Regions from separate parts of the Paenibacillus taichungensis genome, predicted to be linked through region 3. Evidence: predicted binding sites of a transcription regulator. Region 3 holds the regulator's gene; each other region holds the start of a gene.
The links. Region 3 encodes Rex, which represses fermentation and respiration genes when NADH is low (regulators of the CRP and FNR family bind a similar motif). Its sites were predicted from a motif close to TTGTGAAATATTTCACAA; they were not measured.
Positions count from the first base shown of each region.

Region 1: ACR1R9_RS08760 (cytochrome ubiquinol oxidase subunit I) is a predicted target of Rex. The motif match lies at 3,946-3,963, and genes of this name have one in related genera.
Region 2: nirB (nitrite reductase large subunit NirB) is a predicted target of Rex. The motif match lies at 5,681-5,698, and genes of this name have one in related genera.

Region 1 is NZ_CP194720.1:1,879,173-1,886,887, reverse strand. Features, by position in the region: gene cydD (thiol reductant ABC exporter subunit CydD) at 1-1,340, opposite strand, end outside; gene ACR1R9_RS08765 (cytochrome d ubiquinol oxidase subunit II) at 1,405-2,418, opposite strand; gene ACR1R9_RS08760 (cytochrome ubiquinol oxidase subunit I) at 2,415-3,779, opposite strand; gene ACR1R9_RS08755 (TlpA family protein disulfide reductase) at 4,317-4,862, opposite strand; gene ccmA (heme ABC exporter ATP-binding protein CcmA) at 4,895-5,608, opposite strand; gene ACR1R9_RS08745 (ABC transporter permease) at 5,601-6,422, opposite strand; gene ACR1R9_RS08740 (nitrous oxide reductase accessory protein NosL) at 6,449-7,024, opposite strand; gene ACR1R9_RS08735 (right-handed parallel beta-helix repeat-containing protein) at 7,021-7,715, opposite strand, start outside.
Region 2 is NZ_CP194720.1:1,007,516-1,015,230, forward strand. Features, by position in the region: gene ACR1R9_RS04590 (SDR family oxidoreductase) at 1-253, opposite strand, end outside; gene ACR1R9_RS04595 (Rrf2 family transcriptional regulator) at 392-817, opposite strand; gene ACR1R9_RS04600 (YfbR-like 5'-deoxynucleotidase) at 1,113-1,742, opposite strand; gene ACR1R9_RS04605 (formate/nitrite transporter family protein) at 1,931-2,713, opposite strand; gene nirD (nitrite reductase small subunit NirD) at 2,766-3,092, opposite strand; gene nirB (nitrite reductase large subunit NirB) at 3,163-5,592, opposite strand; gene ACR1R9_RS04620 (metal-dependent hydrolase) at 5,891-6,598, shown strand; gene ACR1R9_RS04625 (hypothetical protein) at 6,827-7,144, opposite strand; gene ACR1R9_RS04630 (M42 family metallopeptidase) at 7,346-7,715, opposite strand, start outside.
Region 3 is NZ_CP194720.1:1,572,048-1,579,762, reverse strand. Features, by position in the region: gene ACR1R9_RS07340 (3-hydroxyacyl-CoA dehydrogenase family protein) at 1-240, opposite strand, end outside; gene ACR1R9_RS07335 (AAA family ATPase) at 374-1,876, opposite strand; gene ACR1R9_RS07330 (hypothetical protein) at 1,869-2,396, opposite strand; gene ACR1R9_RS07325 (DUF5590 domain-containing protein) at 2,700-3,230, opposite strand; gene ACR1R9_RS07320 (amidohydrolase) at 3,272-4,576, opposite strand; gene ACR1R9_RS07315 (redox-sensing transcriptional repressor Rex) at 4,563-5,216, opposite strand; gene dinG (ATP-dependent DNA helicase DinG) at 5,452-7,715, opposite strand, start outside.

The DNA of each region.
Region 1 (7,715 bases), 310 kb from region 3:
CTAACCTGTTCGAACCATGAAGTCTCATCATATTTGAATAGCGGCTGTCCATTTACCAGAACCTCTCCTGATGCTGGTTTCAGCAAACCCGCAATGAGATGGAGTAACGTCGTTTTCCCTGAACCACTTTTGCCGACAATGGCAATGTATTCTCCCGGATCAAGCTGTGCTCGACCAGTCTCAAGCTCGAATGATTCGGGCGCATACCGAAATCGGAGATGGTTCAATATGATGGTCGGCGGTATGGAACTGCCATTGGAACGGTCCATTTGCAATGTCCCTATCCCGTTTCCTCTTTCCATCCGATCCATGTTATCGACCTCGTCAATTCCATCGGATGTACCTGATCCTTCTTTGCCATCTACCGATATACTCTCCCCAGCCGTTTCCTCAAGCATCTGCTCTACCTTACGAACTGCTCCCATACTTGTTCGACCGCTGTGAAAAGCCGTTCCCGTATTTTTCAACAGACTGTAGAACTCGGGAACGAGCAGCAGCACGAGAAACGCGGTATGGAACGCTATCGATTTGAATACAAGCAGCTGGATTGCAAGCTCAAGAGCCACGATACCGATGCTTAGCATTACGATCGATTCCAGCATGAACGTATTGGTAAACGCAATCCGCAAAATGCCCATCGTGGCATCGCGGTAACCGAGGCTAGCGCGTTCAATCTCCTGCTGCTGACGGTGAGCCCGTCCAAATATTTTCAACGAAACAAGCCCTTGAAGAGAATCCAGAAACGTACCGGAGAACTCGGCCAGCTGCGCATATTTCTCCTCTGATTTGTTCTTTGTTTTTAGTCCCACCAAAATCATGAACAAGGGGATAAACGGTGCCGTAAACAGCATAATGAAGCCTGAATTGGCATGCTGCATAAACGTTACCACCAAAATCAGAATCGGTATGATGGCAGCCTCCATCATACGCGGCATGTACTGACTGAAATAACTGTCAGCCTCATCCACAGCATCCAGAGCAACACTGACCTTTCCGCCTGTTTGTCCACGAAGGGTTGATGGCATCGAGGCATGGGTCAAATGTTGCAGCACGGCTGCTCGCATATTCGTCTTCGCACTGGAAGCCATATGCAAACCAACTTTTCCGTTCCCATAAGACAACCCTGTACGTACGACCATGACAGCCAGGAGTATCCCGAGCAGCATGACGACCGACGAAAGGGAAGCCTTCTCCACAAAAATCCGTTGTACTGCTTCAGCAAGCAGCGCAGCCTGACTTGCAATCGCTGCACCCAGCGCAAGTGAAATCACTGCAAGAAGCACGAGACGTTTTCGTTGCCCAGACATTTGTTGAGAGATCAGGCTTGTTTTCCTCTTCATGTAAGCTCTCCTCCTTTCTATGAACCTGTGAGATTACTCCCTTACATCACATATTAAATTCAATTTATTTTTTTCCCTTAACATAATCCGCATCAAACAGAAACAGTTTGAAAACCAGAATTAAGGAAGGAATCAACATGCACATGCCACCGATAAACACAACAACCAGTGCGAAGCCCATCGCTGGTGAGGTTACACTGTTTTGAATTGTAATAAACGGATCAAGGATATAAGGATATTGACCAATTCCGTAAGCGAAAAAGGCACAGAAAAATTGCAGCATGATACATATAAACGCTAATCCGTAGCGGCGTCCGTTATAGATCAGCCACATCGCAATCATGAAGAAGGCAACGGAAAGCGCAAGTAGCCACCATAAATCCATCATATTTTGAAAATGTCGCTCATTGTGCTGTCCCAAATAAATAAATGCAGTCAGTGCGATGATAATCGTCGGTGTGCTCCAGAACAGGGCATAGTTACGCACCAGCTTCAATGCAGAGTGATCCTCTGCCCGCGACGCATAGAAGGTCAGAAATGAGCTGCTAATGAACAATACGGACACAATCGCGAGTCCAACGATGCTCCATGATAACGGATTGGTAAACAGTGTCCAGTAATCCAGCGAAACCGTCGAACCCTGCTTCACGATAAAACCACCTTCAGACAGCGTTAGCGCCACTGATAGCGAAGCGGGAATAAGCAATCCCGAAGCTCCATATAGAAACAGATACACGATATTATTTTTGGAACCATAGTTCTCAAAGGCATAAAACGACCCACGAATGGCGAGCAAAATGACCGCAATACTGCCCGGTACGAGCAGAGCTGATCCGTAATAATAAGCCGTGTCCGGAAAGAATCCAACAATGCCAATATAGAAAAAGACAAAAAATACATTCGTAATCTCCCATACCGGTGATAAATAACGGGAAATCAGACGATTAATCAGGTGATCCTGTTTCGTCAAGCGTGCATAAAAGGCAAAGAAACCCGCCCCGAAATCAATGGAGGCTACAATTAAATAGCCATACAGGAACAACCAGAGCACCGAGATGCCAATCAGTTCGTAACTCATGTACGCTCACCCTTTTCTGTAGACGGATTGCGCTTCTCCTTCATCCATTTCTCCATCTCGACTTCTGCCGGATTATTGTTGAACAAACGTCTTAGTACGAGAACACACATGACTCCCAGAACGATGTAGAGAAGCAGGAAGAAGAAAAAGATCATTCTGATGTTGGGTGATGAAGTGGCGGCTTCCTCAACACGCATATATCCCCGGATAATCCACGGCTGTCTCCCCAGTTCAGCATAGAACCAACCCAGTTCAACTCCGAGAAAAGCCATGGGTGCGCCTAGTGCTATAATCCCAAGCAGCCACTTGTTCAGCTCATTGCGCTTTTTCCAGAACACAAACAGGAAGTACAGAACCGAGATAGCCAGTAGCGTAAATCCGATTCCCGCCATTAAATCAAACAGGTAGTGAACGAGCAGCGGCGGCCATTCGTCCTCCGGAAACTCCTCCAGTCCGGTTACTTCGGCATTAAAGTCACTAAAGGCCAGGAAGCTAAGCAGTTTCGGAAGGTGAAGGGCTCCTATAATTTCATGCTCCGCATTCAGCCATCCCAATAAAATCAAATCTGCGCCACTTTCTGTCTCAAAATGCCATTCTGCTGCTGCAAGTTTCTCCGGCTGATGCTCGGCCAGAAATTTGGCGGACACATCTCCCGCTAATGTGTTCAGTAAGCCGAACAGCAGAACCACCGCCATCATGAGATTCAAGGCTTTTTTGTGGTATGCAGATGCCCCTTTTCTCAGAAGCGCAAAGGCTGCAATTCCGGCTAACAGGGCAGCTCCTGTCAAATAGGCCGAGCTTAATACATGGAACACCTTGGAGAACGTCGCCGTATTCAGCATCGCCTCCACTGGGTTAACCGCTGTGAATTGGCCTGCTTCCATGACAAAGCCTCCAGGCTGGTTCATGAAGCCGTTCACCGTTGTAATAAACACAGCCGACATGCCTGCACCTGTGACGATTGGAATCGTCAGCAGCCAGTGAATGTAAGGATTTTTGAATCGATCCCACGTATACAAATAAATGCCCAGGAAGATCGCTTCAAAAAAGAACGCAAACACTTCCATGAATAGTGGGAGTGCAATGACATTGCCTGCTAGTTTCATAAAATTCGGCCACACCAGGGCCAGTTGCAGTGAAATCGCTGTACCGGTCACCACACCAACCGCCACAGAAATGACAAACCCTCTTGACCACCTCTTCGCCATCAGTGTGTAATGGGGGTCCTTCTTGCGAATCCCCATGAACTCTGCAATTGCGATCATTAGAGGTATACCGACGCCAAGCGTCGCAAAAATAGCGTGGAAGCCCAGCGTCATACCTGTCACCAGCTTGCTCCACATCACCGTATCGATTGCCATCCTTTACTGCCTCCTTTCAAACTCTGTTCGATTTTCGTACTGATTTGAAACTTTTAATTATTAGGTCAGTCATCCCTTGGGCTGCGTTTAATATCAGGTTTAGAGAAGTCCCACGAAATAGGTTCAGAGTTTGTCTATAAAGCGTTCCTCCATCATTGTATGTACAAAGAGAATTTTTTCACAAAGTAAGAGACGAGGAAGCTTTACCTGATACTGAAGGGCCAAAGTACTTAACAGGACCTAATAGTTAAAATTATTATATCTTTGTGAATTAGCAATTCAATCACTGACACGTCTTCGTCCCTAAATGTTCAAGAAAGGATCAACTCTTTCTGACAACTCGGTGAAAAGCGTAAAAAATACCCAAAGGAGCTATTGATTCTTTGGACACAACCGTGGTATTGCGATTTTCAATTCTACTATGCGTGCAAGATGTTCGAGAAAACCGTTCGCGGTTGCCTGGATTCTTATAGCAGCTTATAAATAAAACAAAAGAAGCCGCTCTTATAGCGACTTCTTCCATTTGTCTGCAAAGCTTCAATTCCGTTGCTGTACGGTCTCCTCTAGCCATTGCTGCAAAGGAATATCCTTAGTCAACTCACCGAGCAGAATGTGACTGAATATACCTTCCTGATCTATGATCATGGTCGCTGGCAAACCGGTAATACGATACAGGCGGGAGACCTTTCCGGTCACATCAATGATAACAGGAAAATCGAATTGCTGTTTCTCCATAAATTCACGAATGGTGCCCTTCGCTTCCCCCACGTTGACAAACAGAGTCTCTACATCGTTTTGATACGTCTGAGCGATCTGATTAATCATTGGCATTTCCCTCACACAGGGCGTACACCATGAAGCCCAGAAGTTAATCATAACGACTTTGCCCCGATAATCGGAGAGCTTCACCTGTTCTCCGGCTGAATTAACCGCAGTGAATTCAGGAGCAGTTGCACCGGCTTCAATGGCACCGGTTCTTTTGGGCTCGGATGATGAAGTCTCCTGGTAAATTGCCCACACAGCTACCAGCACAGCAGCCATTCCAATCAGGATAGTAAGCAAACGTCTCATTTTCGCACTCATTTTTTTACTTTTTATTTCCAATAAATTCACCTTCATTTTAAGCCAAGACTATGATGAAATGCAGCATGAAGCGACCCGAACTGTTGACGAAACTCCTCAGTAGAGCCATCTCCCACATTACGTCCTTGGTTCATAAAAACAATCTGATCCGCAACATCATCTGCGATTTCAAGCTGGTGGGTGGAGAACACGACCATATGTCCCTCCTCCTTGATCTGTTTTATCAGATTTGTAAACTCTTGCATCCAGAAGGGGTCCAGTCCATTCGTCGGCTCATCCATGATCAGCAGCGGAGGCTTGGACAGCAGAGCCTGGGCAAATAACACACGCTGCCGCATTCCTTTGGAAAAGGTCGTGACCCGCTTCTTTTTTTGATCGGCCAAGCCTACCATAGTCAGCACTTCCGCTACTCTCTCTCTGGACACTTTCCTAAGCGCCGCCCAGAACTGGAGCACTTCCTCTGCCGTCAGACCCTGGTTGAAATGATAATCATCCGGCATATATCCGATCTGTTCCGAATATCGCTTTCGTTCTTTGGACCAGCGCATTTTGTTTACAATGATTTCTCCGGAGGTAGGTTGAAGAATACCTGCGAGCATACGCAGAACAGTGCTTTTTCCGGCCCCATTTCCGCCACATAAGGCAAGCACATGACCGGAAGAAACGCGAAAGGATATATCTTCAACGATCTGTTGTTTTTTTACGGATTTATACAGTCCAATAATCTCTGCTTCCACGTTATCCATGGGAACGCCCCCTTTCCCAGATCCCGTAGACTACCACGATAGAACATGCAATCCACAGCAGACATATCCCTGTAAAAATCCAGCTTCCACTGGATGGTTGCACCCAATCTACCCACTGATAATATTCAGGTCCCAGTATAGAGCCCCCGCCAAGTTTGATCACAACAAACAAACGTACCAGCTCAGCCGGATTGATGAAGGTTAGAACGGTGAGTAAGGGTTTTATCCACTGATAAGGCATAAGTCCTAGCACGGAGATTAGAAGTGTAGGCCATCCGATCACAGCAAAAAACCAAACGGATACGGATATTGTTAACGCTTGCCACCGATTTTTGGATAACGAACCAATGAACAGTGCAATAATCAGAAATAGCAGCACCAGTCCACAGGAGAATACCAGAAACAATAAGTACGTCATAACATCTAAAGGGCTGCCCACCCATCCGCTAAGAAGTCCCATGAGGCCGTAACCGAATGTTACTATAGTCACTAATACAACCGACAGACCCAGATATTTTCCAACAATAAAAGACATCGTACCGATGGGATATGTGGACAACAGTTGCCAGCTGCCCTCTTCCTTTTCAGAAGTCAACGAGAACGAGCCCAGAAAGAGCGTCATCAGCGGCAACAGATAAAGAATAAGATTTAACATGGAACCTGTCGTGCCAGAGTAGCCTGTTACAAAATTCTGAGAATTAATGATTAGCAAACTCAGACTAAATATGCAGAAAAGAATCAAAAATGAATATGACCAGGGGTTGCGAAATCCCATTTTCATTTCTCGTCGAACGACTTGTAACATATCTCCCATCATGCATCACCATCTTCATTGGACATTTACTTATGGCCTGAATCTTCCGTTGATTCACTTTCCCCATGTGTTTCTTCATGTACGCCTTCACTCATTCCCTCTTCGGAATGCCCATGCTCACCCATCATATCCATCGTCTCTGTGTTTTGTTTCCAGTCGTGGGAGGCGAGATCTTTAGCGGTCATGATCGTTCCTACACCCTGCTCGGCAACAAATGCTTCGGCAGATGGTTTATCCTTGAAATTGAGGATCCCGTAAGCCATCGGTGTACGCAGTGAAGCGTCATATACATACGTGGCTTTGCTGTACTCAATCCATTCCTTGTCATTATAATCACGAACGAAATCCATCCCGATGTTATCTGTTCCGTTCTCTTCTTTCCACTGGTGCATACAACCAATGTCATCAAATTTATAATTTTTACCGTCTTTCGTGGTAAGCTGCGTGGCATAAGCATCATCTTTCACCTGCATTTTGCAAATGGCACAGATATCCACGTCTTCATTAATAGGCAATGCCTCGTATTTTTTTCCGCAAGCTGTTAATAACAGCACCCCAAAGAGAAGTACCATGACTGTTTTCAAATGTGTTTTCATTCTCATTTTCGTAATACCCCCATATTGATCATAATAAAAGTGGCCATGCCCAGCAGAATGCATCCGACGATCCAAACCCCAGTTGTCTCTTTGATCGCTTGTGAACCTTGTGTACCTGACTTCGTCGTCTGTGATTCCGCTTCCATACTCATTAATGGCGATCTGTCGCTTGTCCACTCTGCCTTACCTTCCGTAAACAAGTTGCTCATAAAGATCATGCCTGGAGATTGAAAGAAAAGCTGATAGGCTGAATTTCGGTTGACCACTTGCTCATAAAAAGGATTAATCCCATAGGACAGTTCACTGATCCCATCATTGTTCAGGTCAAGACCCTGAAAGGAATCCCAGTAGTTTTCCATCATCTCATTGTTCCGGCTGTCCATCGCTGAAGCTTCGATCACATTCGAAACAAATTGGTTTCTGGTAAACTGATTATCCTCCGCAAGCACGAGCTGAATTCCAATGAAATTCCGGAGCACCACATTGCCGCGAATTTCATTTCCTGAGGATTCAGCAATGTTCATGCCAACACGATTACCTTCCACGACATTGTTATGAACCGAGGATTGCTGTACGTCATACAACAAAATCCCTTGTGAATGCACATTTTCGTTCTGTTTGCGAAAGGAATTTCCCGATACAACCGTATTCTTGACGCCCATGACCATGGCTCCGGTACTGTTGTTCTCTCCCACAT
Region 2 (7,715 bases), 560 kb from region 3:
GGCGAATACGCGTTTCATTGTCACCGTCTGTAGAGATCAGCAGCAGCCGATCCACCCCTGCAAATGCTTTTTCCAGCGTTTCCGGCTGATCGAAATCACCGTGACGAACGTCCACATCTTGAGCGCGCAATGCTTCCGCTTTCTCTGGGTTGCGTACACTTACAGCCAAATCCCCAGTAGATACCGTTTGTAACAGTGCTTCTACGACCAGTGAACCCAAGTGACCTGTTGCTCCAGTAACTAAAATTTTCATTGTATTTTCCTCCTATAAGGTATGGTTTGTGTCGACACTAATGTGAAATGTCAATCTACATGAATGGATGTAATCGTATGTGTTATAACAGGTGTGATTACAACGAAAGGTTTAAAAAAAGCTCGTAATGAGCTTTTTTTATTCAGAGACGTGAACCTGATCCATCATCTGTTGTATCGTTACACGTTTCAAACGCTGCTCCATAGCTAGCTGAGCCTCAATAAGTTCGGCGCGCAAGGTTTGTTCGATCATGCTGCCAACCGGACAATTAGGGTTCGGATGCTTGTGGAAGTTAAACAACTCGCCATCCTCCACAACCTCAAGTGCACGATATATATCCAAAAGGGTAATGTCCGCGGGGTCCTTTAACAAAGAAGCACCGCCAACACCGGGTCTGACCTCAATCAGGCCGGCCTGTTTCAGCTTGGACATAATGCGTCGAATAATGACGGGATTGGTATTCACACTTTTGGCGATAAAATCTCCCGTGCACTCATTGGGCACAACAGCGACCAGGGACAGCGTATGAACCGCAATGGAAAAGCGACTGCTGATTTGTTTCATGGATGATCACCACCGTTGTAACTATAATAGTTACAAATGAACTCAATGTCAATGAGAGATTTTGAAGTAGCCAAGTGTGGATTACCTAGGGAAGTGTTTTTAAACAAGGGGACGGGTGAAACCCCGCTCAAATACATGACTGGGCTTCGAATCATCGAAGCAAAACGCCTATTTGTGGCCTTTGAAGATATGGATATCAAAGCAGGACTGTATCCCAGCGAGTATCGCCAAAGGTTACAATAACGAAAAAAAGCCCTGTCCATGGCTCTTGAAGAACCACGATGACTGGAGCTGATTATTGTGACAAAGCATCTTCCGTGATTTGACGGATATCAAATGGCGACCGGTTACCTTCCTCAATGATGTCAGGGAGAATATGTTCGAGGAAATATTGTACACAGTGGAGATCAATATTTTTGATTTTGATTAGGGCATATCGGTACATCACGATAAATTCCTTTTCTGTATTGCCACGCTGCAGTTCAGCAAACGCTTCGTACACCTGATCCATTTTGTCGGCCACTTCCAGAATAAGTCCTTCGACAGAATTGTCTTTGCCTTCACGCAGCTGTCTACGGAAAATCGGCTGGAACTCTTCAGGAATATTTTCGTTAATAAAATGCTCAACCATGCCTTCTTCTACCTGCTGTAGCATCGAACGAAGCTCCAGTGAATAATGTTTAACCGGCGTTTTGATATCACCGATGAAAATTTCGCCATAATCATGACTGCTGGTGATCTCATAAAGCTTCTTCCAATCGATGGCCACCCCATGCTGTTCCTCAATATCGGCGAGTGTTTTGGCATACTGCACGACTTTCCAGGAGTGGGCGGATACGCTGTGTTCCTCGAACTTGAATTTTCCCGGGGTACGAATAATGCGTTCGAGATCGTTGAGTGATCTAAAGTACGTATGAATTCCCATGTGTGCAATCATCCTTTTTAGTTATAAGTATGCACTAATTATAACTTGATTATGTCAACTACAGATTAACCCTGATACAGTCGAAGGTAAAGTAGAAGTCGAATCGCTAAATAGCAAAAAACCATCATGTCCTCCCGATTGTAGAATGAGAGAACGTGATGGCTTTTGTTGAGAAGATGGGAATTGGGCTAGCCTTTCTTCCTCACGGGCGAAACAAACCAGTACGCCATACCTACAAACAGCGCACCGCCGATAATATTACCGAGCGTGACCGGAATCATGTTATGAATCCAGCCTGCCAGAGTAATTGTTTCCGGGTGGTTTGGCAACAACCAGGACAAGGAGAGCAAAGTCATATTGGCGACGCTGTGTTCATATCCACTCGCAATAAAGGCGTACAGACACCACCAGATGAGGACGAGTTTGGCAATATCTTCTTTTGAACGGGCCGCCATCCAGATCGCCAGACAGACCAGCCAGTTACAGAGAATGCCTCGGAAGAAAAGTTCGCTAACGGGAGCAGCCATCTTTTTGGCAGAAACGACAAAAAGCAGATGTTCCGGTGTCGCCGTCTTGAAGAGACCGCTGCCCACAATAAGCAGACTGAGCAGAACGGCACCGATCAGATTGCCAAGGAAGACGAGTCCCCAGTTTTTGAGAGTATCCCGAATAGTAGTCCGACCAGCTAGTGTGCTCATTGTAAAGAACATATTGTTACCAGTAAACAGCTCCGATCCAGCAAAGATGACGAGTGTGAGGGCAAGTCCAAAAGACATGCCCATCAGCATCATCTGCAGTGGGGACTGAGCAGCAAGCAGTGGGGCACCGATACTGAATATCAGAATGATGCCAAGGCCTACATATGCGCCAGCCATCAAAGCGGCAACCATGTAACGTGGCAGGCTTGCGTTCATTTGATCTCGTTTTTTAACCGCTGCTTCAATAATTCCTTCAACATTTGATGTATACATGACGATTTCCCCCATTTTGGTGCATCTGTCGTTGACAGTGAAAATCTTATTGCTATAAAGCGACCCAGACCTGCCCGTTCTCGACCTTCACGGGATACATCTGCACTTGTCCCTGATCGGGGGCCTGCACAAGACCAGTGTTCAGATCAATTTTCCAATCATACAGTGGATCGTACAGATAATACCCGGAGACAATCCCTTCCGCCAGCGGTCCACCCTTGGGATGAGGATTTCTATTTTCTGCAGCAAAGATGGTGCCATCTGAGGTGCGAAATACAGCTAGTTCATGGTCTTTGATCTCAACCACTCTACCTATCTGCGGCAGAAATTCTTCGATCTCTCCGGCAGGATAGTAGATGGCAGATTGCTGTGTTGTCATATGAACATCTCCTTCATTATCAGGTTCACGTTACAGGGTCAATATATATCATAATGGCAGAGACAGAGGACTACGGTCGAGCAGAAACTTCTATGCCATGGAAAAGTTTGTTCTGGCCTTCCTCGTTACGCAGTGCTTTTTTCCAAGGATCTTCCACTTGCTCAAGAGCGAATTCAATTCGTTCCATAAGCGCCTTACGCTCTTTTACGTCTTCGACAACAACGGCCCGAATCTGCTCCAACCCAACACGTTCCACCCATTCGGAAGTCCGCTCCAGGTAGTTGGCTGTCTCCCGATAATGCTGCATGATCGCTCCACAAAGCTCAACTAGTTCTTCATCGGTCTTCACCTTGCACAGAGAGTCAGCCAGTCTGGCCTTGATGCCGCCATTGCCTCCAATAAATATTTCCCAGCCGCCGTCATTGCCCACGATTCCGATATCTTTTGTACACGACTCTGCACAGTTACGAGGGCAACCGTTTACGGCATATTTGAACTTGGCAGGTAGATCGAGACGTTCGAACTTGCGTTCTAGCAGAGCACCCATCGCCATGGAATCCTGCGTGCCGAAGCGGCAAAATTGTGAGCCGACACATGTTTTGACTGTACGCAGCGATTTGGCGTATGCGTAGCCTGAAGGCATATCCAATTCAGCCCAGACTTTGGGCAGATCTTCTTTTTTGACTCCTATCAGGTCCAGCCGCTGACCTCCAGTCACTTTGACGGCTTTTACATCGTATTTGACCGAAATGTCGGCAATGCGTTTCAAGTCTTCCGGCGTTGTGACGCCGCCATACATGCGCGGTACCACCGTATACGTGCCATCTTTTTGAATATTGGCGTTCATACGTTCGTTGACAAAACGGGATTCCTTTTCATCCACATGGGTATCTGGTGCAATCATGCCAAGGTAATAGTTAATGGCCGGGCGGCATTTGGAACACCCTTCGGGTTGATTCCAACCCAGAACATGCATGACCTCTTTGGTCGTCTGCATTCCTTTTTGTCTAATCTCCGCTACGATCTCATCCCGGCTGAGGGAGGTGCAAGCGCAGATTCCCTGTTTGGCACCCGCTGTAAAGTTGTCTCCAAGCACATATTGCAAAATCTGTTCAACAACCGGTTTACAGCCGCCGCAGGAGCGGGTTGCACCCGTACAGGCTTTGATTTCGTCTACGCTGGTCAATCCCTCATTCGTAATGGCATCGACAATGGTTCCTTTGGTTACTCCGTTACATCCACAGACAATTTCGTCTTCTGCCATGGTTTCCACGGATGTGGCTTTTTTGTGCCCACCGCAACCTGTACCCATCAGTGAAGCATACAGTTCATCTGTCATCTCAGCCTGTTGTTTAATCAATTTCTGTAATTCGGCAGAATCCGTAATATCACCAAAGAGTACAGCGCCAACCATGATATTATCCCGAAGCAGAATTTTTTTGTAGGTGCGTTTCCAGTCGTCTTTATGTGAAATGATCGTATGTTCGGGACTGTCGATAAATTCACCGGTGGAAAAGACGTCTACGCCCGAAATTTTCAATTTCGTGGATACCACAGAACCTTCATAGGGAGCTGTATCAACACCGCATATATGTTTGGCCAGAATCATGCCCTGTTCAAACAGTGGGGCAACGAGGCCGTAGCATACACCGCGATGTTCGGTACATTCTCCGACGGAATACACGTTATTTAGTGACGTCTGCATATAGTCATCCACTACAATGCCTCGGTTAACTTCCAGGCCACTTTCCCGGGCTACACCCGTATTGGGTTTGATGCCTACTGCCATGACAACAAAATCAGTGTTCAGCACGGAATCGTCTGCAAAACGAATACCTTCTACCCGTTCGCCACCGAGAAGCTCTGCGGTTTGTGCGCCCATCTTGAACCGAATGCCCTGTCGCTCAAGTTCGGTTTTTAACATCGCAGATGCCTGAGGGTCAAGCTGGCGTTCCATCAGATCCTGCATCAGATGCACGACTGTAACTTCCATGCCGAGCTGGACCAAGCCTTTGGCAGCTTCGAGGCCGAGAAGACCTCCTCCAATGACAGCCGCTTTTTTATATTGTTTCGCTGCTTCCAGCATGACGTTACAATCCGCTATATCCCTGAACCCAACGACCCCTTGTTTGTCATGACCCGGTACAGGAAGAATGAAAGAGCTGGAGCCGGTTGCGATGATGACTTTATCGTAAGGGAAACGTAAGCCTTCCGCAGTTACGACTTCACGTGTTTCTGACTCAATGCGTGTTATGGTTGTACCCGTATGGAGGGTGATACCGTAATCTTCATACCAATGCAGATCATTAAGCACAATATCATCAATTGTTTTGCTGCCTTCCAGCACATAGGACAGCATTATCCGATTGTAATTGGGATAGGGCTCTGTGCCAAAGACGGTAATGTCGAACCGGGAACTCAATTTCAAAATTTGTTCAACTGTACTTATGCCTGCCATACCATTACCGATGATAACCAGTTTTTCTTTATTTCCGTTCATGGTTGTATGCCTCCTTTAGTGGATACTTTACGTTACCAGCATTTTTAGTGGATTATATTTAAATCATACCGTTCAATGTTGACATTATATGTGATTAATTTCACTAATAATGATAGAAGCTTCATAATGAAACAGGCTTATTCAGAATATCTACAGTAAAGGTGCGCAGGAGTATTCGATGGAGAAAGATTATAATTGAAATGAGAAATGCGAACTATTGTTCTTATATAGTTTTCGTTGTAAAATCTGGAGTGGACGGTTTATGTTCCCTATTTCTTCGAAAGGAAGTTTTTGCACCATGATGGGAAGATCCCACCTGATTATCGGGACCACTGTATCCCTCTCTGTTCTGCAGTTAGCCGGTATGCCTGTGACTGCACCGGCGGTTACCGTGGCTCTGATCGGTTCGCTGCTGCCAGACATTGATGAGCCGAATTCGCTATTGGTATCCAAAGCATTGCCGAACAGCCTCATTAGGCTATTACAGACAATCCTGCTGCCTGTCGCTGTATTTGTGTACTTCTATGTTCAGGCGAAACCATGGAATCTGCTGCTCGCCATTTTGATTGCGATGGTATCATTCCTGCCGTCGCGTTCCCTGCGCAAAGTGTTGATGTTTGCAATCGGATTGGGACTTGTATTTTATGGGCATGCATTCGCACCATGGAATCTAATTGCTGGCAGTCTGTTAATGCTCTGTACCACGTTAACCCACAGGGGATTGACACACACATTATATGGAACCGCCGTATGGACTGGGTTGCTCTACAGTACAACTCATTTGCAGGGGCCAGAGATCTGGGTAGCCGGAGGTACAGCCTATGTCATGCATCTATTGGCAGATTCGTTGACGAATCGCGGCATTCGTCCATTGCCACCACTCAAGTGGCGTATAAGGATTAATCTCATGAGTACGGGCACGAAGCAAGGGGCCGTTGTGGAAAATGTGTGCATTGTGCTGGCTCTTATTGTGGCCTGGATTGCATTCTCTCCTTTATTTCTGTGATATCTCAAAAATACCAGTCCTGCAATAGGACTGGTATTTCTTTGGTTCATATCCATGGCTGTATTCAATTTGGAGATGGTCAGATCATGTGGTTGTGGGTGTACTCGACAAACCTTCAATATCTGTTGAACCAAATACAAACAACATTACAAGGATAACTACAATTATCAGTTCGGCGAAGCCAATTCCGTCAAAGTCAGACATCATCCCAACCTCATTTCATCCTATCTAGGAATTTATCCTTTGTTGAAAAGCCCGAATAACATCATCCAGTGTCACGTCGCCCATTTCGTCTAGAAATTGGACGAGTTTGTCGGTGTTCGATGGTGTAATACTTTTTAGTGTTTTATACTGTCCAACCAATTCAACAACCAATGTGGCCTCTCGAAACAAAGTAACAGCATCCACTCTTAATTTCCCGCTCACCAGCAAGGCTGCGACGATAATTTCCAGGTTCTTTCCTTTAAGGTTGCCATTGAGAAGGGTGTTGGCAGCATTTGTTTTGGTGGAACCTTTATTTGATTTTCCATTCCTTCTCATTGCCATAATAGGTCCCCCGCTACTTGATGTTTAGTTCTTCTACCGTTGTTATATCGTATGAATCTTTTCTATATATGTTCTAGCTATTAAACTAGTTGCAGCAAAAAAAGAGACGTCCTGCTGAAGCAGAACATCTCTTGAGGTTTTAATCTAAAAGAGGGAAGCCATGAAGCTTATGTAATTCAAGATCCTCCCTTGAATCGATCCTTACGCGTTTCCGATAATTGTGTTTAGTGTTGTCTGATCCAGACCCTTCACCAGTTTCACGAGCAATTCTTTTGCTGCATCATAGTCATCCGTATGAATAATGGAAGAAGAAGTATGAATGTAGCGGGCGCAGATGCCAATTACCGTGGAAGGCACACCGATACCGCTCAAATGTACCGCTCCGGCATCCGTACCGCCAGGAGAGATGAAATATTGCATTTTAATTTGATTGGATGATGCTGTGTCCTGAACATATTCAACAATACCGCGATGGGTGAACATGCCCGGATCGAAGATACGCAGTAAAGCACCTTGTCCAATATGTCCAAATGATTGTTTGTCTCCTGTCATATCATTCGCGGCACTGCAG
Region 3 (7,715 bases):
GAGTTCAGCCAGATGAGCAACTTTGGTAATACGGGAGAGAATCAATTTCTTCTCAGCCTTCGTAATAGCCCATTTCTCCAGTTGTTTATCGAGGTTAGTCTCAATCATGTTATATGCATGATCCAGCTTCTCCGTTGTGTGTTCCACCAGAAGCACATCAAGTCCTTTGGCTGCAAGCATCTGGGAAATACCTTGCCCCATCGTGCCGCCGCCGACAACTCCTATCTTTTTGAAAAACATGGTTCTGCTCCATCCTTTCGGTTCTCTATTTCTCTATTGTACCCTGTTCGCCGAAAATTACAAATTTCGACCCAACATATAATAATATCTTAGCACGACTGAAATGTAAAAAAAAATAACCGACATAAATAAATTATGCCGGTAGAAGGGCGCTGTCACGAAATTGACAACGAAATTGATCGCCAGACAATACTTCTTCCCTGAGCAACGTGTCGAGGGAATTGTCGAAAATTGTCCGCTGTTCTTCAAGCAATCGTTTGGTCTGTTCCATCAGGTCTTGCAGGATCAATTTGTTCTCCCGCATGAGTTCTTCCGTTGTGACCATATCCATGTTAACAATACCCAACGTTGTGAGCCCGGAAGCCATCATCGTCTGTACCACATTCGTTGCTTGTTCAAAGTCATTGCGTGATCCAGTACTGCGTCCACCATAATACATTTCCTCCGCTGCTGCACCTCCGAGGGCAATCATGATTTGCTCTTCAAGGAAGCGCTTCGTGTACAGAAATTGCTCTTGTTGCGGGTTATGACGTACATATCCCAGGGCCTGTCCACGAGGGCTGAGTGCAACCTGACTCACACTGCCAGGACGAACCAGTTCAGCCATGATGGCATGTCCCAATTCATGAATAGCCACTCTTTTCTTCTCTTCTACGCTGGATTCGCGGTCTGTCTTCTCACCCATCATTACTTTATCAATCGCAAGGGACAGATGACGCTGTTCAATGTTGGGCAGCCCGTCCCTCATAGCGTAAATTGCAGCTTCATTCATCACGCTTTCCAGCTGTGCTCCAGAGAAACCATAGGATTCTTCTGCTGTCTTCTCAAGACTGACCCCTTCCAAAAGAGGTTTATTGACTGCATGCAGCTCCAGTATGTGTTTTCTGCCTTTCTTATCCGGCAAGTCTACCTGTATATGACGGTCAAAGCGTCCTGGACGTGTCAACGCGCTGTCCAGCATCTCTTTTCGGTTCGTAGCGGCGATCACAAGGATGCGCGGTGTGTCGGAAGAGTATATGCCATCCATCTCCGTCAACAGCTGATTCAGCGTCTGATCATATTCACGCTGTTGTCCGCCTTCCCGTTTTCCACCGATCACATCAATTTCATCGATAAATATAATGGCATTTTCCTTATTTTCTTTAGCAGCACGTGTTCTTGCATCACGGAATAAATCCCGTATTCTGCCTGCACCTACACCAACATACATCTCAACAAACTCACTGCCTGAAGCAGCAACAAAAACAGAATCGGTATAATGAGCAGCAGCTTTGGCCATCAAGGTTTTACCTGTTCCTGGAGGGCCAGTAAGCAGGATACCTTTCAAAGGACGAATACCAAACTTCTGAATTTCTTCATGTCGAATGAGAAAATCAAGCGCTTCCCGCAATTCCTGCTTGGCACTCTCTTGACCCCCAATTTCTTCAAAAGTTAGCTTGGAAGGTCCTTTTTTCTTGCGTTTACGTTCCTGACCTGCGCCCACCGTAATTCCGCCACGCATTTGCATCATAAGCAGCAGAGCACCCACAAGCATTGCAGCGATCAGAATGGGAATCATGTTTACACCGATAAAAGCGAGAAAGATAATTAATACGGGTACAAATCCAATGGCAATTTCTTTCGTCCATTTAGGCATTAGGCCACACTCCTATCTGACCGGGCACACGCGGCAGAATGATAAACTTGCTGGCATCTCCATCTCTGAGACTGACATATACATTATTGTCATCCATGGCTGTATTTACCTTGATCCCATTTGTAGCCATTTTAGACAAGGTCGGTGTAATCTCGGTGTATTGCTTGTTCTCCATCGCTTGAGCTACGGTAAACATCGCGCTTCCCCACCAGCTCTCCAGCGCCTCGTTGGAATGATCCACGACATCCAACTTCAACGAACGAGTGCCAATCAAGGTCTGTCCTTCTTTGTGAATATATTGTACCAACCTGCCCAGATCAACATCCGGCTGCAGATCGAGTTTCAACTGTACATCATTGCGGTTAATAGTTAATTGAACATCATTGACTCCATCGTACTGGGTAACCATCTTTTCAATTGGGCTTTGCACAGCCACATGACGATACACAAACCAACCTCCAAACAACACAACGGCTGAAATGACGGCAGTCAGAGCAATAGGCAATACTTTTATTTTCAAGTGAGTTACCCCTCCTAAATTTTGGCCCATCCTGTAACTTGTAGGCAAGAATATAAATATGTGTACGTAATGTCCTGTGATGTGCCTAACAGGATTTATTTGTGTATGATGTATCCTTGAATACATATTTGAGTATATCACATCGTATATACAATATCTAAGGCGAAAATATGAATAAATTATTAATTTTAACTATTCAAATCCAAAATGATCAACAAAGTACGCCAAAGAACCGGACCAGTCGGGTTTCCGTCTGCCGGTTCTTTAATGTATTCTCTTCAGACATTAGTACGTCTGCTAATTCTAGCTGTTCGGTATCGTATAGACCAGGTCCACCTGTTCCCCGTTGCTGAAGCGGTAAAACCGATAATAGTTGTGCGTATCATCGTTGTAATACACTTGCCATACATAGATTCCATTCACAACGCCTGGCATGATTCGTTTGATCTCCCCGCCCGGAACTTCAGAGCTGAACCGATTTCGAATCTGAGCCTCATTCATGCCGTTCTTTAACAGTTCCCCGTGTACCGCATTGGTTCCCGTCACCGGTTTGTTATTCTCATCAAACTTCACCCACACCATGACATCCTGGTTATCCTTATTTTTGCCGATCAGGGTCCAGTATATGTTGTCTCCGCCGTCTTTCTGTCCCCAAACATACTTACGTAGCTCTTCGTGGGACGTAATCCCCAGCTGTTCCTGGGCCGCCTGTATGGCCAACGCCTCTTCCTTGCGCTGATCCTGGGTAACATAGACATAATAACGCTGAAGTCCAAACAGAATCAGAACCAGGAGCAGCAGCGAAATCCATATCCACTTCTTTTTTTTCTTCAAAAGCCGAACTTCCTTTCCCTATGACGATGCTGTCCTTGTAATTATCGGGCAAGCAAACTGTCAAATGCCAGCTGAGACTCACGCAGAATGCGCTCTTCATCCATCGTAAGACATTCGCCATGTTTAACCACTTGTTTACCATCCACCCACACATGCTCCACATCTTTGGCCGATGCCGAGTAGACCGTATGGGAAATCAGATCCGTATGCGGATAGAAATGGGCTTGTTCGATGTTCAACGCGATGAAGTCAGCCTTCATGCCAACTTGCAGAGCGCCTGTATTATTCAGGAATATGGATTTGGCACCATATGAAGTTCCAAGCAGAAGCGCTTCCCCTGCCGGCACTGCAGTAGGGTCACCAGATACACCTTTATGAATCAACGCAGCCAATCTCATCTCTTCAAACATATCCAGGTTATTGTTACTTGCTGGTCCATCTGTTCCCAGGGACACAGTCACGCCTGCTTTCAACAGATCAGGTACTCGTGCAACACCCGAAGCCAATTTCAGGTTACTACCTGGATTGTGGGAAACTGCTACATCATGCTTTGCGAGAATCTCGATCTCTTCATCATTCAGATGGACAGCATGTGCAACCAGAGACGGACGAGAGAAAAATCCTAGTTTCTCCAGATGTGCAACCGGACGCAGTCCGTAATCAGCCACGTTCTGGTCCACTTCGCGAAGCGTCTCAGACATATGCGTATGCAAAGGCAGATTCAGGTCATGAGCAACCTGTACCAGCTTCTCTATGTAATCTGGTGGGCAAGTGTAAGGGGCGTGTGGAGAGATTACGGTTGTAATTCTTCCGTCTGCCTGTCCATTCCATTGACGAGCAAATGCTGCGGACTCTTCCAGCTTACGCAGTTGTTCTTCTTCTGAGCAAAGTCCGATTACCCCACGTGCCAGAGCAGCCCGAACGCCGGATTGTTCCACCACTTTCGCCACCTGATCCATATGATCATACATATCCAGGAAAGCTGTTGTTCCGCCTTTCAACATTTCAAGAACGGATAGAGATGTACCCCAATATACGTCTTCAGACGTCATTTTGGCTTCCATTGGCCACATTTTCTCCTGCAACCATACTTGTAACGCGAGATCGTCTCCATGGCCTCTCAGAAGCGACATGGCCGCGTGACCATGCGTATTGATCAGACCCGGCAAGAAGAATAGTCCTTTTCCGTCCACCTTTGTCAGACTTTCGTCTCCTTCCGGCAATGTCTCACCAATATGCACAATCTTGTCATTCTCCACAACCATAAAACCTTGAACCACTTTCCAATTCGTACCCTCACTCACGGCAAATTTGCCGTTGTGAATGACCCATCTATTTGTCGTCATCTTCCTCGTCGTCCTTTCCATTCTCCAAGTAATAAGCCAGACTAAGCAAATCCGTCGTAAAATCGGCATGATGAATACGAATATGCGGCGGAGTCTTCAGAATCGTTGGCGCAAAATTCAGAATCGCTTCAATTCCTGACTCAATCAGTTGATCTGCAACATTTTGGGCTTCCGTATCCGGAACCGTGATAATACCTATACGAATGTTGTCTTTTTTGACCGAATCCGTTAATTCATTCATTGGTTGCACCGTCAAACTGTTGATTTGACTCCCAATCTTCGGACCGTAGGCATCAAATACAGCGACGATCTTCATGTTGTCTTTGAGATAGGCATTGTAATTAGACAAGGCATGTCCCAAATTACCTGCTCCGACAAGAGCTACATTGATCTGCTGGTCTATTTTTAAAATATGGCGGATTTTCTCAATGAGATATGAAACGTCATACCCGATCCCTTTACGACCAAAGTCACCGAAGTAAGCCAGGTCTTTACGAATCTGGGCAGGATTCAAATCCAGCCTCAGTCCCAGTTCTTGTGAAGAGACCGTATTGACTTCGCGCTGATGCAGTTCATTCAAATAACGCAAGTAAACAGGCAATCTACGCACCACGGCTTCCGAAATTTTATCTGATTTCATTCATTGCTCCCCCTTACAAAGGCCACGATAGATAGATGAAAAAGATGAGCACCCTGTCGAAAACGAGCAAAAAGATTACTGAGTTAAACAGGATGCTCGTTGTTATATAATGGATAATTGCTTTTATTCCTTTTAATTGCTTTACTCGCATATCCACGAAACAAAAATTATATTACTTAATTTTACCGCCAACCACTGGCGTCTTGCAATAATGGAAGCTACAGAGCGTATCTGTTTATTGTTGCTCTTCGGTCGGTCTCTCGAGCCATTCCGAAATACGAGGAACCATCTGTTCTGTGAGCATGTGCTCCATTTTAGGACCAGGTAATGAATATAAAAAGTACTTGCCATAATACGCTTCAATAACGCGTGTATCGTATACAATTACAATGCCTCTGTCTTTGCCTGTACGAACCAGTCTGCCAAATCCCTGTTTGAAACGGATGACGGCTTGTGGCACGGACAGCTTCATAAACGGGTTTTTCTTCTGCTGCTGCAAAAGCTCGCTCTTCGCTTCGACTAATGGATGATTCGGTGGCTGGAACGGCAGTCTGACAATCGCGAGACAAGTCAGAGCCTCTCCTGGAATGTCCACCCCTTCCCAGAAGCTGCTTGTGCCAAGAAGCACCGTTGCTTTTGCATCTTGGAAGCGGCGTGTAAGCTTGGAACGGCTGCCACTGTCCACCCCTTGCCCAAGCAAAGAAATATCATTGCCTGACAAGGCCTCCTTAAGTGGGTCATAGACCTGGCGCAGCATGCGATAGGAGGTGAACAACACCATCATACGTCCACGAGTGGCAATAGCCGTTTCCGCGAGGGAGTGCACGAGCATATCCACAAAGTGGGCATCGCCTACACTGCCCTTCACGCTTGGGAAATCACGCGGAATGACGAGCAGCGCCTGTTCTCGATAATTGAACGGTGACGGCAACATGGACGTTAACAAACGGTTATTCTCGGCAGCTTCCTGCAAACCCAGCTGTTCGATCATGAATTGAAATGATTTGTCAACGGAGAGCGTAGCCGATGTAAGCACAACGCTTTTCTTTTTATCAAAGAACATATCCTTCAATTGTGCACTGACATCGACAGGAACAGCATAGAGCTGAAGTGATTTACTGCGGAACTGGCCGCTGGCCTCCATCCAGTAAACGGTGTTGGCATCATCCATCCGCATGAAGAAACGCAGATTATCCTTAATCGTTGCCAAGTCCTTGAGCAGACCTGAGATATCCGTAATCAGACTATCGGACTGATAATCATCCTGATCTTCTTTCACTTCAAGCAGCAGCTTGTCGCCTTTACGAATCAAATCACCTAGAGTGACATAGATTTGGTTTTCAGCATCCTGCAATTCCTGCCATTTAGCTGGTTTTTGTGAAGGCTTCAGTCTAAGAGAGAATTGTCCTGTCTCGCCTGGAGAAGCATCGCTGCGTTCAGGCAGCAGGCCAAACAATGTATCACTTAGTCGATCCCACATCTCTTTGACTTCGACCGCAAGCGGGAACATCTGATCAATCATGGAGCCCCACTGTACCGAATTTTCGTGACCCGATAATTGAGAACGAAGCATCGGCAGTTGGCCATTACGGCTATCTTTAAACAGTCGGGTCAGAGTATGAACCAACGTGAAATATTTCATATGAAGACCCAGATGCTTACCTGCTACGTCCTCCAAATGATGTGCTTCATCGATGACGAGACTTTCGTAGGCCGGCAGCAGCTGATGTGCTGCTTTGACATCCGTAAATAATTTCGAGTGATTGGTAATGACGATATCAGACAGCCCGGCTTCATGTTTGGCCCGGTGATAGAAACATTTGCGGAACCAAGGACAGGAACGTCCAAGACAAGACTCAGACTCACTCTGTACCGTCTCCCAGAAGTCTCCTCCGCGCCCGCTTAGATTAAGCTCCTCGTCGTCTCCAGTCTCCGTCTGAGTAAGCCAGACAATCATCTGAGCCGCTGTAAAATAATCCTCTTTCGGTGTAGCGAATTCACGTTTATTGATTTTGTGCTCAAACTTACGCAGACACAGATAGTGCCCACGTCCTTTGAACACTGCTGCCTTGAACGGGAACGGAACCACCTGGGTCAGCATAGGAATATCCCGCTCTCTCAATTGCTCCTGCAGGTTGATGGTATGTGTGCTGACCATGACTTTCTGTTCCTGTTTCACACTTTCATAGATGGCAGGCAGCAAATACCCAAGTGATTTACCTGTACCTGTTCCAGCTTCAATCAAGAGATGTTTCTCTTCATCCAAAGCTTGTCGTACACTGCTGAACATCTGAGTTTGCGCCTCACGCTCCTCATAATGGTCCAGCGTCTCCTTCAGGTTAGCTCTAACCTGATCCATGAACTGCTCAAAACTTACGCCTTCCAGCGGATTACCTTCTCGCTCATCGCGTGGTGAGCCTATATCGGTCCAGTCACTCACGTTCAGGGCGAGCTGGCGGTAATACGTATGACCATCCAGATCCTGAATCGGCTCTGCTT